DNA from 4 places in the Xylanibacillus composti genome. Region 2 is predicted to be linked to each of the others. Evidence: riboswitches for the same ligand, from Rfam matches in the RefSeq annotation. Region 2 holds a riboswitch; each other region holds the start of a gene.

Region 1 (3,112 bases), on a different contig from region 2:
GCCCGAGGCAGGCAGCTCAATCTCCACAGTGGTTCCGCGATCCGGCTCGCTCCAAATGCGGAAGGTGCCTTGATGGGCGTCAATGATCCTGCGGCTAATCATCAGACCTAGCCCGGTGCCGTCAGCCTTCGTCGTGAAGAATGGCTCCCCGATCCGTTCCATCATATCAGCCGGGATGCCCGGTCCATGATCCTGCACTTGAATACTCAAGGCCTCGGTCCCCTTCTTTTTGACAGTAATGCGAATGTCGCCCCCTTGCGGCATCGCTTCGATCGCATTTTTGATTACATTCAGCAGCACCTGTTTCAACTGATTTTCATCACAGTAAATAATTGGCAAATTCTCATCGTAATCCTTAACCAAGTTGACGTTGGCGAGAATAGCTTGCGTTTCCAGCACCGAAATCACGCTTCGCAAAATCTCCTTCACATTCTTGTCGCTGTATTGGATCAAGTGCGGCTTGGCCAAGGTCATGAATTCATTCACAATCAAATTGATGCGATCAAGCTCTTCCTGCATAATATCGATGAAATTCGACTCGCGATCACGCAGTTTGCTTTTCAGCAGCTGGGTAAATCCCTTCAGCGACGTCAACGGGTTGCGAATTTCATGGGCAACGCCGGCAGCCAGCTGTCCGACGACAGACAGCTTCTCCGACTGGATCAGCAGATCCTCCTCCTTCTTCCGTTCGGTGATGTCACGAAGCACTGTCAGAATAACGGAGTTGCCATTGTAGGAATGAATGCGGATGCTCGAAGCCTCCACCTCTATCCACTCGCCGGTTGCACAATAGATCTTTTTTTCCACGAAGGCAGAGGCAGCGTCTGTTTGCATAACCTGCTCCATGCTGATACGGGTTTCCTCATGATAATCAGGATGCAGCAAGTCGAAGTAGTATTGGCCAATCAGCTTCCCTTCCGAATCGGCCCTTGTCAGCTCCACCGCCGACTTGTTCGCATAAATGATCATCCCGTCCGCAATGACGAGAATCGCTTCGGGCAAGTATTTGAGCAGCCGCTGATAGCGCTTGGCATTTTCCCTTAACAGCTCCTCCGCTTGCTTCTTGTAGGTAATATCCTGGACTGTGCCCAGAACCGCCGGCCTTCCCCTATAAGTGATTGCCGAGCAGCTTCCTTCCAGGTGTATGGTTTGTTGATTTTTCTTGACACCTACAGTCTGATATTCGTATACCACATCCTGATCCATGGCATGCACGGTTTGCTCCAGCCGGCTCGCGCATTCTTTCTGAATAATTGCATCCGCCGCTGTGGAATGGACAAATTCTTCAGCAGCGTAACCGAACATGTTGGCCAAATAAGGGTTGACATACACCAACTCGCCATCCTGGTACAAATACACGCCGACTAAAGCCCGTTCAATCAGATTGCGGTAGAGCACCTCGGTCTCATGAAGAGTCTCCAGCGTTTTCATAAATTCTGCTTGCACATCCACAGCGACACCAGGATCGCGATTCCGCTCAGGACTCCCTGTCCCGTTCTGCTCCCCGTCTAGCTTCCAGCACGATTCGGGCGCACGACTCCTGGACTCCAGCAGCTCTGTCTTGTCATGAACTTGGACTAGCAAGCCGCAAGGAATGCAGCGTTCATCGATAAGCAGGGAAAAGGACACTTGCGCATAAATGATTTTGCCTGAATGGTGGACAAGCTGTTTCTCCATAATCAATTTGTGATCAGGGCTATCCTCAATCTCCCGGAGAGATGGAATGCATGTCCCCCTCCCCTCATCATGAGCGAGCTGAGAAAAATTCAGATGCAGCAGCTCCTCCTCCCGGTAACCGAACAATTCGCAAAACGCCGGATTCACCTTCTTCATCAACCCGGTCAATTCCAGACAGGCTATTCCTAATGGTGAATGCTCAAATAATACCGTATCCGCATTAAGCATGGTCTTCGACATCTCCCGCACTTGTATTGGACACATTTCGGATGGAAGCGCTTTTATGAAAGCATGAAAAAACCGCCTGTCTAATTCATGGGCGGCATACTCCATCGACTATGTCGTTTCGGTAGCCCAACCGCCATAGAATGCATATTCTTTAGGCTTGTGGCTTTGCGTCCTTACCTTTCGATAAGTTTGCCGTTTCGACTGATTGGATGTGAAGAATAGTCCAACAGACCTACATGATTAGTATAACGGCTTCATGGGTTAATTTTCAAGTTTGTATCAAATATCCATTAATCTCTCTCTCAAATGCAACGTTCTTCGGTGTCATGGACATGGTTCATTCCGATTGATAGTTGGGAAAATATAGAATTTTTAGACAGCAACACCTGGGATTCCTATAGATTAAAAAAAGGAGAATGAATGACGGCTCCTGCTGTTCCATTATTGCTCTCCATGCATAATTTGGTCATATCAGGGAGTCAAATGAAGTTGGCTCTGTCATTCTTCTGAGAAGGTGGTGATCCAGCATTGTCGATTGGTGACCGCATAATAAACGGAGGTTTTGAAACAGGCTCGCTTTCACCGTGGATTGGGGCGTATGTTTCCATAAGCACACAGCAGGCCCATTCCGGCTATTACGCCGCGCTGCTCGAGGGAGGAGAGCCGAACGCGTATCTATACCAATTCGTTCCGGTCAGCCCCGGGGAACAGTTTGAGTTTTCAGCTTTCATATCAAGCGCATCGAGTGGATCCAGTCCCCTCATTTCATTTTCCGTTATCTATTACGACGATGCCTATCGTTATCTCGGTTATGGCATGACTTCTTACATTCCTGGAGGAGAACTGCCGGATGCTCAAACGAACAGTTGGAGGGAATTGTCTCAGACAACCTCCCCTGCACCTGTAGGTACTGCTCTTGCTCTTGACATTCTAAACAAGCTACCGCAAGCCGACAGCCCAGCTGTTCTCGTTGACGATGTTGCGCTTTTGTACACAGGTCCAATCGGCCCCACCGGGCCGACGGGCGCGACTGGACCAATCGGTGCTACCGGGCCAACGGGTGCTACCGGACCAACCGGCGACACGGGGCCGACGGGTGTCACGGGGCCAACTGGAGCGACCGGACCAATCGGTGCTACCGGGCCAACCGGAGCGACTGGACCAACGGGCGACACGGGGCCAACGGGCGCGACCGGGCCAACAGGAG
Region 2 (3,112 bases):
AGTAAGTATTGTCATAGTCGGTGAAGCTCCTATCTGAAATTCTTCTTCCTTATAAGCATAGCATATCAAGGCGGGCCTTGTGCAGGTTCTTGACCGTCTTTGCGAGGGGGAACGCTTGGATTTTACGTCTGGACAATATATATAAATTTTAATGAAAAAATGTTTACGATTAGCCGAATTCCCTCTATGATGAAAGTTACACGAAGAAAAGGGAGAACAGCATGATGCGCAGAGGACGTCCGAAAGCTTCGAATCCCAGACGGTACCGATTGCCTGATATCCGGCTAACAAAGCAAGAGCATGACATGATCCATCTTAAGGCGAGCCTGTATCAGGGCGGCAATATATCTGCGTATATCCGGGATCTGGTTGCCAGGGATTGTCGACAGATGGACGGGACTCTGGCATGTATCTGCGGCAGCAGCGAGCGGATAAGTGTGTTTGAAGAAGCCTTGATGCCGCCGGGGTCTGCTCAAGCGCCGCCTGTCCTGCTGCGAAACCTGCCGGCCATTCGCTGCCTGAATTGCGGCGCGGTCACCTTGCACGAGCAGGCACGGGAGACATTCGCTTCCATTGTGGCGGAGGAGCGCAGAGGCTCCCTGGACGGTCAAAGCTACGATTTCCTTGTGTATGCGGGCATGACCCGCTGGGTATCCTGCCGCGAGATTACGGAGGTCGAGCTTACGGCGAAGCATGGCGACGCCGCCATTTTGCGGATCGGTCTGGATGACAGCGTTCGTAGTTGCAATGCAAACATAGAGGCATTAACCGGGTACAAGATGCAGGAATTCGTATCACACCCTCGGGACATGCTTGTTTCTCTTCACGATCTTGTTCGGGATCCTCGCATCGAACCGCTGTACACCGGAACGCCGGTAGTCTTTCATACCCGCCTGTTTCACAAAAAGGGCTACGCGTTGGATATTAGAGTAGAGGGGGTCCCGGATTGGCAGAGAGACGGTCGGCTGCTGGGCTTTTATTTGGTGCTGCGGCATATCGGTCCCGGAAGACGGATGGCTCAGAAGCTGCTATTCGACCGCGGCGGGGAGGAAGCCTGTGCAGGCCCAATTGACCTCGGGAGGATGCTGCGCATGCTGATGGCTGAGCGGGACATTAATACAACGGAGCTGTCGGACAAGTCGGGCGTGTCGGTTACGACGATATCCAATCTGCGCAACGGACGGATCAGGCAGCCGAAGAAATCGACGCTGGAAGCGGTTGCCCGCGCATTGGGCGTAGACTCGGAGGTCTTGGAATCACACTGAAAATGTTTAAAGAGCAGCAAATGGCATTCATGCGATATAATCACATCGTACTCTTATAAACCGATCAAAAAAGCATAGAGGAAGAGGGCAAACTTGTCGAAAGGCAAGGACGCAAAGCTACGGGCCTAATGCGATTTCGCCAAGGCCGCCGGGCTGCTATATGCGAGTCAGCGCTTGTCTATTTGCGGCAGGGCTGATTTTTTTCGGTTGAATATGTCGAATTATCAGTTATTGTGTTGAAATTTGTCGTATAGTTTTTCTGGTTTTATTACTTTTTTGGAGGGATTGCGATGAAATGGTTCACCGACATGAAGATTCGCCTGAAGTTGATTGTTTCGTTTGTGATCGTGGCCATGCTGTTGGCCGGCATAGGTATTTACAGCATGTTCTCTATGCAAGACCTGAACGGCGATCTGAAAGCCATGTATGAGGAGAATTTGATTAGCGTCAGGGATCTGTCCCAAATCCAGATATACTATCAGCGTCTGCGCGTCAATATTCGTGATGTCGGTCTGAATGTCGATACCGCGATCAAAAATCAGAATATTGAAGAGGCTAATACGCTGATGAGCAGCACAGGCGAGTATTTGACGAGCTATATGCAGAGGGAGGACCTGCTGCCGGAAGACAGCGTATTGATCAACCAAGCAATACAGCTGTGGAACGAGTATACAACGATGGCGCAGCATGCGCTGCAGCTGGCTAATGAGGATCGGGATGAAGATCTCCGCAATTATATGAACTCCGGCATGAACGATGTCGGTGCTCGGTTGGAGGCCAACCTGTGGGAGTTGATCAACAACAATACCGAGCAGGCCGAAGAAGCCAATGAGGAAGCCCAGATGAATTTCATCATCTCGCGCGCCATTCTGATCGGGGTCGTTATCCTGGGATTTGTTCTGAGTCTGCTGCTCGGCAACGTGATTGCCGGCATGATCGCGCGGCCAATGAGTCAGGTGGTCGAGTCGTTGAAAAAGGTAGCGGCGGGAGATCTGCGCGAGACTGTGCCCGTTGCAAGCAAGGATGAGGTCGGACAGCTGGCTGTATCCGTGAACGAGATGACTGCCAACTTGCGTTCTCTGATCAGTACGGTGCTCGCCAATGCGGAAAGTGTGGCGGCTGCTTCGCAGCAAATCTCCTCTAGCACCGAAGAGATCGCAAGCGGCAGCAATGAGCAGGCGAATGCTGCGCAGAACATGAACGAGCTGTTCAAGGAGTTGTCCGAGGCCATCTCGTCAGTCGCGCAAAATGCGGAGGAAGCATCAAGTCTTTCCGGGAAGACGCTGCAGGTCGCACGCGACGGCGGCGCCGTAGTCGATTCGTCCATCGCGGGCATGGATGAGATGAACAACCAGATGAATCGCCTGGAAGACGACGCGGTCAAAATCGGCGACATCATAGAAGTGATCGACGATATCGCCGAGCAGACGAATTTGCTTGCGCTGAATGCAGCGATTGAGGCGGCGCGGGCAGGCGAACAGGGTCGCGGCTTCGCGGTCGTAGCCGATGAAGTGCGCAGGCTTGCCGAACGAAGCGGCGAGGCGACGAAGCAAATCACAAACATTATTCAAGGGATGCAGAACAATACGAATATGAGCGTCAAAACGGCTTCGGAGGCCGTTGAGAATACGAAGCGCATCGGCGAGGCGTTCTCGCGGATCGTTCAAATGGTGGAGGAGTCAACCATGAAGGCCGGTGAAATTGCGGCGGCCAGCGAGGAGCAAGCAGCGCAGACTAGCGATGTCATGCATTCCATTGAAATTATTTCCTCAGCGAGCGAGGAGGCTGCGGCTGCAACAGAGGAGACCGCTTCCACCAGCCAATCGCTGGCAGAGCTTGCCGGGGAC
Region 3 (3,112 bases), on a different contig from region 2:
GCTAGGCTTTTATTACGCCTTGCCGCGGGAAATCGAGGAAGCCGCAATTGTAGACGGCTGTTCGGTCAATCGCATGTTCATTCGCATTATATTGCCTATGACCTCCTCGGTGATGGTTACGGCGGCCATTATCAACATGATTTACAATTGGAATGAGTTTGTGTTCGTCAATACGTTTATCAGCTCGGATACGCTGAAGACATTGACGGTAGGGGTGCAGAACTTTGTCGGACAATATTCGACAGACTGGGGGGCGATCGGCGCAACCCTGATGATCAGCATCCTGCCCATTCTGCTCGCCTTTCTCATTATGAGTGATCGAATCGTAGAAGGCATTGCGGCCGGCTCGGTGAAAGGCTAGATGGCGTCAACGAAAGCTGTCCTTAAGTTATTGTAGCTTGAGGATGGCTTTTTTTTTGTGATTTCGCTGCCGCGCAGTTGGCTGAACGGCAGGGCTGAGGGGAAGCCCTGCCGCGGTACGATTAATAGTCTAGGCGATCTGTGATGTAGCCGGAAACATGCCAATTTTGCTGCGAGTCATAGAACTTGTAGTAGTTGCCGACCGGCAGGGAAAGTCCGTAGGCGGTTCCTGTCACCTGCGCTACGAGATTGTAGTTCTTGTAAATATCAAATTTCCCGTAGATCGAGTCGTTTGTTGTGTTCCCCAGCGACACGAGCCTAAATTCGTAACGGTCGCCGGCAGCGTTGTGGACTATGGCATTGAAAAATGCTTGATTGCCAGACTGAAGCGGATGCTCGGTCCAACTGGCAATAGCGTTGCCTCTGACCGGATACTGATCTCCGGTCAAACCATCGACCACATACAGGGCCCGCTCGGAGAAAATCCCATGCACGTACGTTGCAGGGGCGGCAGAGCCGCCAAGCGATAACGATAGGGCAACGACAATCAGCATCATGACAGCGCTTACGCGAAATTTCTTGCTCATATCAATTCCCTCCTTCATTCATTGAATTCCCCTCACTCGTATAGTAGCATGGCCAGACAAATATTGCCTATCGTTCTAGCAACAATCGGGAGCCGCCGAATGGCATATTAGCAGCAATTCCTGATTAAGAGGAGGATTGTACAATTCTACAGGGGAAGAAGTTAGTAATAATTGTCGCTTCCTGTAGAATATCGTCATGAGAGTTGCTATAATGCTAGTAGCGATAGCGACAAGGGCAAACTATTCGAAAGAATAGGACGCAAAGCTATAGGGGCTTCTTCCTTAAAGGAAAGCCAGCCAGCTGCACGATCAAGAGGACTGCCCGCATTCGGGCGGTTTTTTTGCGCTATTGGACAACTTTGGAGAAGACTGGAGAGATGAAAAGGATGGGTGGATGGTTAAGCAAGTTCAGATTCAAAAACATGTCGTTGAGCCAGAAGTATGGCATTCCTCTCGCTATCACGATCGTCTTGTTCGTGGCCTCAACTGTGATGGTTGCTATACTGCTGAACAATGTCGGCAGAGAAATCAATGAGGTGGAAAGAACAGGAGAACGAGCGTTGAAGATGAGCGAAATGGGTTCGCTGTTCCGGGCCAAGGATATTCGGATTGCCGATTTCATTCAAACTTGGAGCGCGGTTCCGATTTCCGAGTTTCAGGAGCGCAGTGCGAGATTCAATCAGCTGGAGCAAGAGATTCGGGCTGGTCTGGATGAATCGGCGGAGTTTCTGGAAATTTTCGAACGCGTTATCGAAAGCGACAGCAAGTATAACGAGCTGTTTCTGGAGAAGCTGGTGCCTGCACTGAATGCCGGCAATATGATAGAAGTAGAGCTGCTGCGGGGAGAGACCGCGTCGCTTCGCGCAGAAACGGTCAGCATTTTGGGAGAGCTTATCGAAATTGTCTCGGCGGAGCAGATTGCGGCGGTAGAGGACGCCAATGCCCAGGCAGCGTTTTCACTCTATATGCTGATCGGTGCCGTTATCGTTTCCTTGATTCTAAGTTTGTTCATTACATATTTTGTAAGTCGCTTGATCAGTCGCAATATTAAGGAAGTCATAGAGATTGGCGGCGAAATCGCGAACGGCAATCTTGCTGTGAAGAATATCAGCTATGAAAGCCGGGACGAGATCGGGCAATTGGCGAAGACGATTAATTATATGAGCAGCAGCCTGCGCGAGATGGTCAGGGGCATCTCATCCATCTCTCAGACAGTTTCCAGCCAGAGCGAGGAATTGACGCAAATGGCGAGAGAGGTCAAGGCAGGCAGCGAGCAAATCGCAACTACGATGCAGGAACTCGCTTCCGGGACTGAAATACAGGCTCGTTCCGCTACCGAAATTGCCGAGCTGGTTGAAACATTGAACGAGCAGGTAGCTGTGGCCAATCAGGATGGCGACGCGCTGAATGACGCATCGGCGAACGTTCTGGCCCAGTCGACGAATGGCACGGTTCAGATGGAACAGACGGCCAAGCAGATGACGGCGATCAATGGCATTGTCCAGGATGCGCTCGGCAAGATGCGGAATCTGGAACAAAGCGCGGGCAATATTTCCAATCTGGTGCAGGTAATTCAGGAAATTGCTTCGCAGACAAACCTGCTAGCGCTCAACGCTTCGATCGAGGCGGCCCGCGCAGGCGAACACGGCAGAGGTTTCGCGGTAGTCGCGTCTGAGGTGAAGAAGCTGTCCGAGCAGGTTGAGCGTTCTGTTAACGAAGTGACCGGCATTATCGCGGGCATTCAGAAGGACACTCAAGTGATGGTTGAGTCGCTGCAGGGCGGATACCAGGAGGTAGAGGAAGGCACGCAATCCATGAACGCGACCAAGGAAACGTTCGACAGCATTACGGAAGCCGTCAATCAGATGGTCGAGCGCATAGGCAGCGTGTCGATGGGACTCAAAGCGATCAGCAGGCATGGCGAGAAAATCGGAACGACGAGCCAGGAAATTGCCTCCGTATCGGAGGAGGGCGCGGCCGGCGTCGAACAGACCTCTGCCTCGGCCCAGCAGCAGAACAGTTCGATGGAGGAAATTACAAGCAATGCAGAGCATTTGGCTGTGCTTGCAGAGGAATTGAACCAGATGGTCAGCAAGTTCAAACTATAAATTCGCAGGAGCATGAACAAGGCTGTCCCGCCGGTCAAGTGATGACATGGCAGGACA
Region 4 (3,112 bases), on a different contig from region 2:
AGCTCTACGATCAGCTCGCCGCCTGCATCTGTCACGCTATATAAGGCAGGATCCACTGCGGGCAGTACCGGTTCAACATCGCCGTTCAGCTTCACATTAAGCTCATAGACTTCAATCGAATCCAAATCCAAAGTAAGCCCTTCGGGAATCTTGTCCGTCAGCACTGCCCCGTAAACAGACTCAGTAACCTTATTGACATCAACGGTCCAGTCGATGCTTTTGGCGTTGAAGGAGCCGTTCCTCGGAATTCCATTCTTAGTTATTGGACTTTTGATGTCCGGCTTAAATCGGATTGTGAACGCAAGGAATTGCTTCTCCTTCACCTCGAATTCAATCCTTTGGGTGATTTCATTCTTGAACGATTCCTTGTTGAAGCCTGCCTCAAACCAGAGTGAGCCCTGTATATCGCTAAGTTTTTCGATCTGTTCGTTGAACGTCATCACAGCTTTATTCGTTCTGTGGTCAACTGTAAATGTGCCTACAGGACCTCTCACCGAATTCAGCGGAAATGACAGGCTGCCTGAAAACAGCTCGAACTGCTCTGGCAATTGAAAGGTGAAGGTCGCGCCATCCGAATAGCCGTGACCATTAGGCAGCGCCCAATCGTAATCCAGCCTGACAGTAGCATTTTGTTCCCAATCTACATCCAACTCTGCTTCACCGGGATCCCCATATACGGCGTACGTTACTGATTGATTACGATCCGTAATCGTCACTTTCAGATTGGATAGTATGTTTTCTGAAATTTCAGTCGCCGCTGCGTATACCGGGCCCAATCCTGCTCCTGCCCATGTTTGTATGGCGAATACCAGAGCAAGGACAAATGCGCTCGTCTTTTTCCACCAATGCAAGTCTTGCAATCCCTCCGTTCGAAATCTTTTGAAAAAAAATGTACTAACTTGAGCATGGACTACGCCCTAATGGATACATGGTTTCCCCTCCTTTGACAATTCGAAGTGCTCCTTCCGAATCCACCCAATCCTGGTGGATAACATTATTGTGCAAGGTCAATCTCAACAATTTCTATACATGTCCCCAAAAAAAAAAAGGAACTGAATCAAGCCAACGTCGGCTTGGAACAGTTCCTTCTTGAAGGAAAAGGGTTATGCCTGCACCCTCATTATAGATTTCTTGACCTAACAGCTTAAATCAGTATGCTCTCTCGGAAGTGTACAAATCGGAATTCTGGTACATCGACGACTGGACTTGCTTGCCGATAAACGCAGCGTCATACGTCGTATCGATTGTCCTCCATTCATCTTTTTCTTTCAGATAAACCTCATTCCAAGCGTGATATTCCGAAATATCGCTTCTATGGCCCATAACCAGCTTGGTCGGAATATCTACGCTTCTCAACATGGCAGCAAATATTGCGGCATAGTCGTAACAAATACCTGACTTTGACTCATAAGTTTGCTCCACAGACGGAATATAGCCGCTTTTTACACTTTTGGCCTTCTCATAATCGTAGGTAATATTGCTCACTACATATTGATAAATAGCTTTGATTTTCTCCTCATCCGTCTCCAGCTTCTCCGTCAGTGCCGCAGCTTTCTCGATCACGTCCATCGATTCATCCCATTGGATGTTTTGAATCGACTGCTGATACACTTCCTCAGGAGTCTGCGCTTTATATGTAACCTGCTGACCCTTAAGCAGCCTATATTTGTTTCCCGTCACTTGCTCCAGCAGCATGATGGAATAGTTCCCATCGCCCATCTGCAGCGGAAAAATATTGTATGACCCGGCATCATACGTGTACTGCTGCTCCCCCTTGCTAATACGAATCTTGATTTTGGCCAGATCCGCTGTCGGCGGCAAATTTACCTGTACAACGCCTCCTGCATCCTCTTCAAACAGGATGACCGGTGCGGGCTCTGCTGCCAATACGCTAGTTGGTGCCAACAATGCACAAATCAATACGCCATACAATACCCATTTCCATGTCTTCATCTTCTTACTCTCCTTTCGGAAACTGGCTGCCATCTTACATTTGTAAGGAAGGCCCTATAGCTTTGCGTCTCTAATTTTCATTAGATTTGCCTTTATCGTATTGAGAGTTGCAGTGTTTCATTATGCGAAGGATTAGGTTTCTATCAAAATCCCCTTCACGATTAATCGATGTGTTCCTGTGTCAATGGGGTGACAGGTAACGAGTGTAATTTCCTGCTTGGTCCCTTCCGGTTCCAATACCCATACTTCGTGCGGTTCCACATACAGTTTTTCCGTGACTTCATAGCGAAAAACCTGATTGCCTGTATCGACTTCAATGGCATCGCCTTCAGCCAGCTCGTCCAAGCGATTAAAGTTGCGGCCATAAGCATGGTTGCGATGACCGGCAATGGCATAATTGCCAACTTCCCCCGGCTTCCCTGTGTCAGCGATGCTGGCTGCTGTTGTTTTCAGGTTCTGCTCTGTTGCGCCTGTCAAGATAGGCAGCTCTAGATCAATCTTGTCGATATAAAGCATTCCCTCCATATCCAAGCCCAGTTGCACGGCCTTGCGCTCAGGATACGGCGCATCGTTGGATTCGCCTTCTTCCAGAAGGTCTTCCGCATAGTCAGCAGCCGGATGCTGCTCCGCTTCCGATTGAACCGGAAGTTGGACCGTGGCAAACGCTTCCTGCCAGCGGTTGACAAGCTGCTGCTGCTGCCTGTCGTAATACCACGCAGACAAGTGGGGATAGGCTAACAGCAAGATGCCTGCAGCAACCAGCACTCCGGATAAAATCTTCGTTCTCATACTCACCTTCCCAGCCCAGCAACTGAAATGCAATAAAAAAGAAAAAAGCAGTGCATTTCGGCAACTGGCTGCCATCTTACATCGTAAGGAAGGCCCTGTAGCTTTGCGTCGCTGCCTTTCGACAGGTTTGCGGTATCGATGAACTAGCTTATATAAACGTAGCATACCAAACTATTTGACTATTGGCAATGCTTGCATGAATAATTATCCGCGAATTTTGATTTTATAGTCCCTTTTTAAATATTCGTGTATCCGTTCAAAGTCAGTAGCCGAAAGAGATCGAAGAGGCTTGTCCCGTTCCCTGCCGAGAATAATGCCAATAGTTTGGCCCGCAAGTGCAGTATTCGGCATAATGCGGACACTGCCGTAA

What was found. A riboswitch is a leader RNA that binds a small molecule or an ion and turns the genes downstream of it on or off. The one in region 2 is predicted to bind cyclic di-GMP.
Region 1: linked by a shared signal. The riboswitch ahead of XYCOK13_RS17590 (PAS domain S-box protein) and the one ahead of XYCOK13_RS13595 (methyl-accepting chemotaxis protein) in region 2 are both predicted to bind cyclic di-GMP.
Region 3: linked by a shared signal. The riboswitch ahead of XYCOK13_RS00840 (methyl-accepting chemotaxis protein) and the one ahead of XYCOK13_RS13595 (methyl-accepting chemotaxis protein) in region 2 are both predicted to bind cyclic di-GMP.
Region 4: linked by a shared signal. The riboswitch ahead of XYCOK13_RS00065 (transglutaminase-like domain-containing protein) and the one ahead of XYCOK13_RS13595 (methyl-accepting chemotaxis protein) in region 2 are both predicted to bind cyclic di-GMP.

The regions. Positions count from the first base shown of each region.
Region 1 covers NZ_BOVK01000056.1:28,605-31,716, reverse strand. The annotation lists gene XYCOK13_RS17590 (PAS domain S-box protein) at 1-1,905, opposite strand, end outside; cyclic di-GMP riboswitch class I at 2,023-2,109, opposite strand; gene XYCOK13_RS17585 (NTTRR-F1 domain) at 2,434-3,112, shown strand, end outside.
Region 2 covers NZ_BOVK01000037.1:18,794-21,905, reverse strand. The annotation lists gene XYCOK13_RS13605 (ABC-F family ATP-binding cassette domain-containing protein) at 1-15, opposite strand, end outside; gene XYCOK13_RS13600 (helix-turn-helix domain-containing protein) at 222-1,265, shown strand; cyclic di-GMP riboswitch class I at 1,342-1,426, shown strand; gene XYCOK13_RS13595 (methyl-accepting chemotaxis protein) at 1,556-3,112, shown strand, end outside.
Region 3 covers NZ_BOVK01000003.1:16,286-19,397, forward strand. The annotation lists gene XYCOK13_RS00830 (carbohydrate ABC transporter permease) at 1-361, shown strand, start outside; gene XYCOK13_RS00835 (hypothetical protein) at 483-947, opposite strand; cyclic di-GMP riboswitch class I at 1,172-1,256, shown strand; gene XYCOK13_RS00840 (methyl-accepting chemotaxis protein) at 1,334-3,055, shown strand.
Region 4 covers NZ_BOVK01000001.1:21,139-24,250, forward strand. The annotation lists gene XYCOK13_RS00060 (collagen binding domain-containing protein) at 1-851, opposite strand, end outside; gene XYCOK13_RS00065 (transglutaminase-like domain-containing protein) at 1,150-1,953, opposite strand; cyclic di-GMP riboswitch class I at 1,968-2,054, opposite strand; gene XYCOK13_RS00070 (class D sortase) at 2,086-2,742, opposite strand; cyclic di-GMP riboswitch class I at 2,799-2,884, opposite strand; gene XYCOK13_RS00075 (FAD-dependent oxidoreductase) at 2,947-3,112, opposite strand, start outside.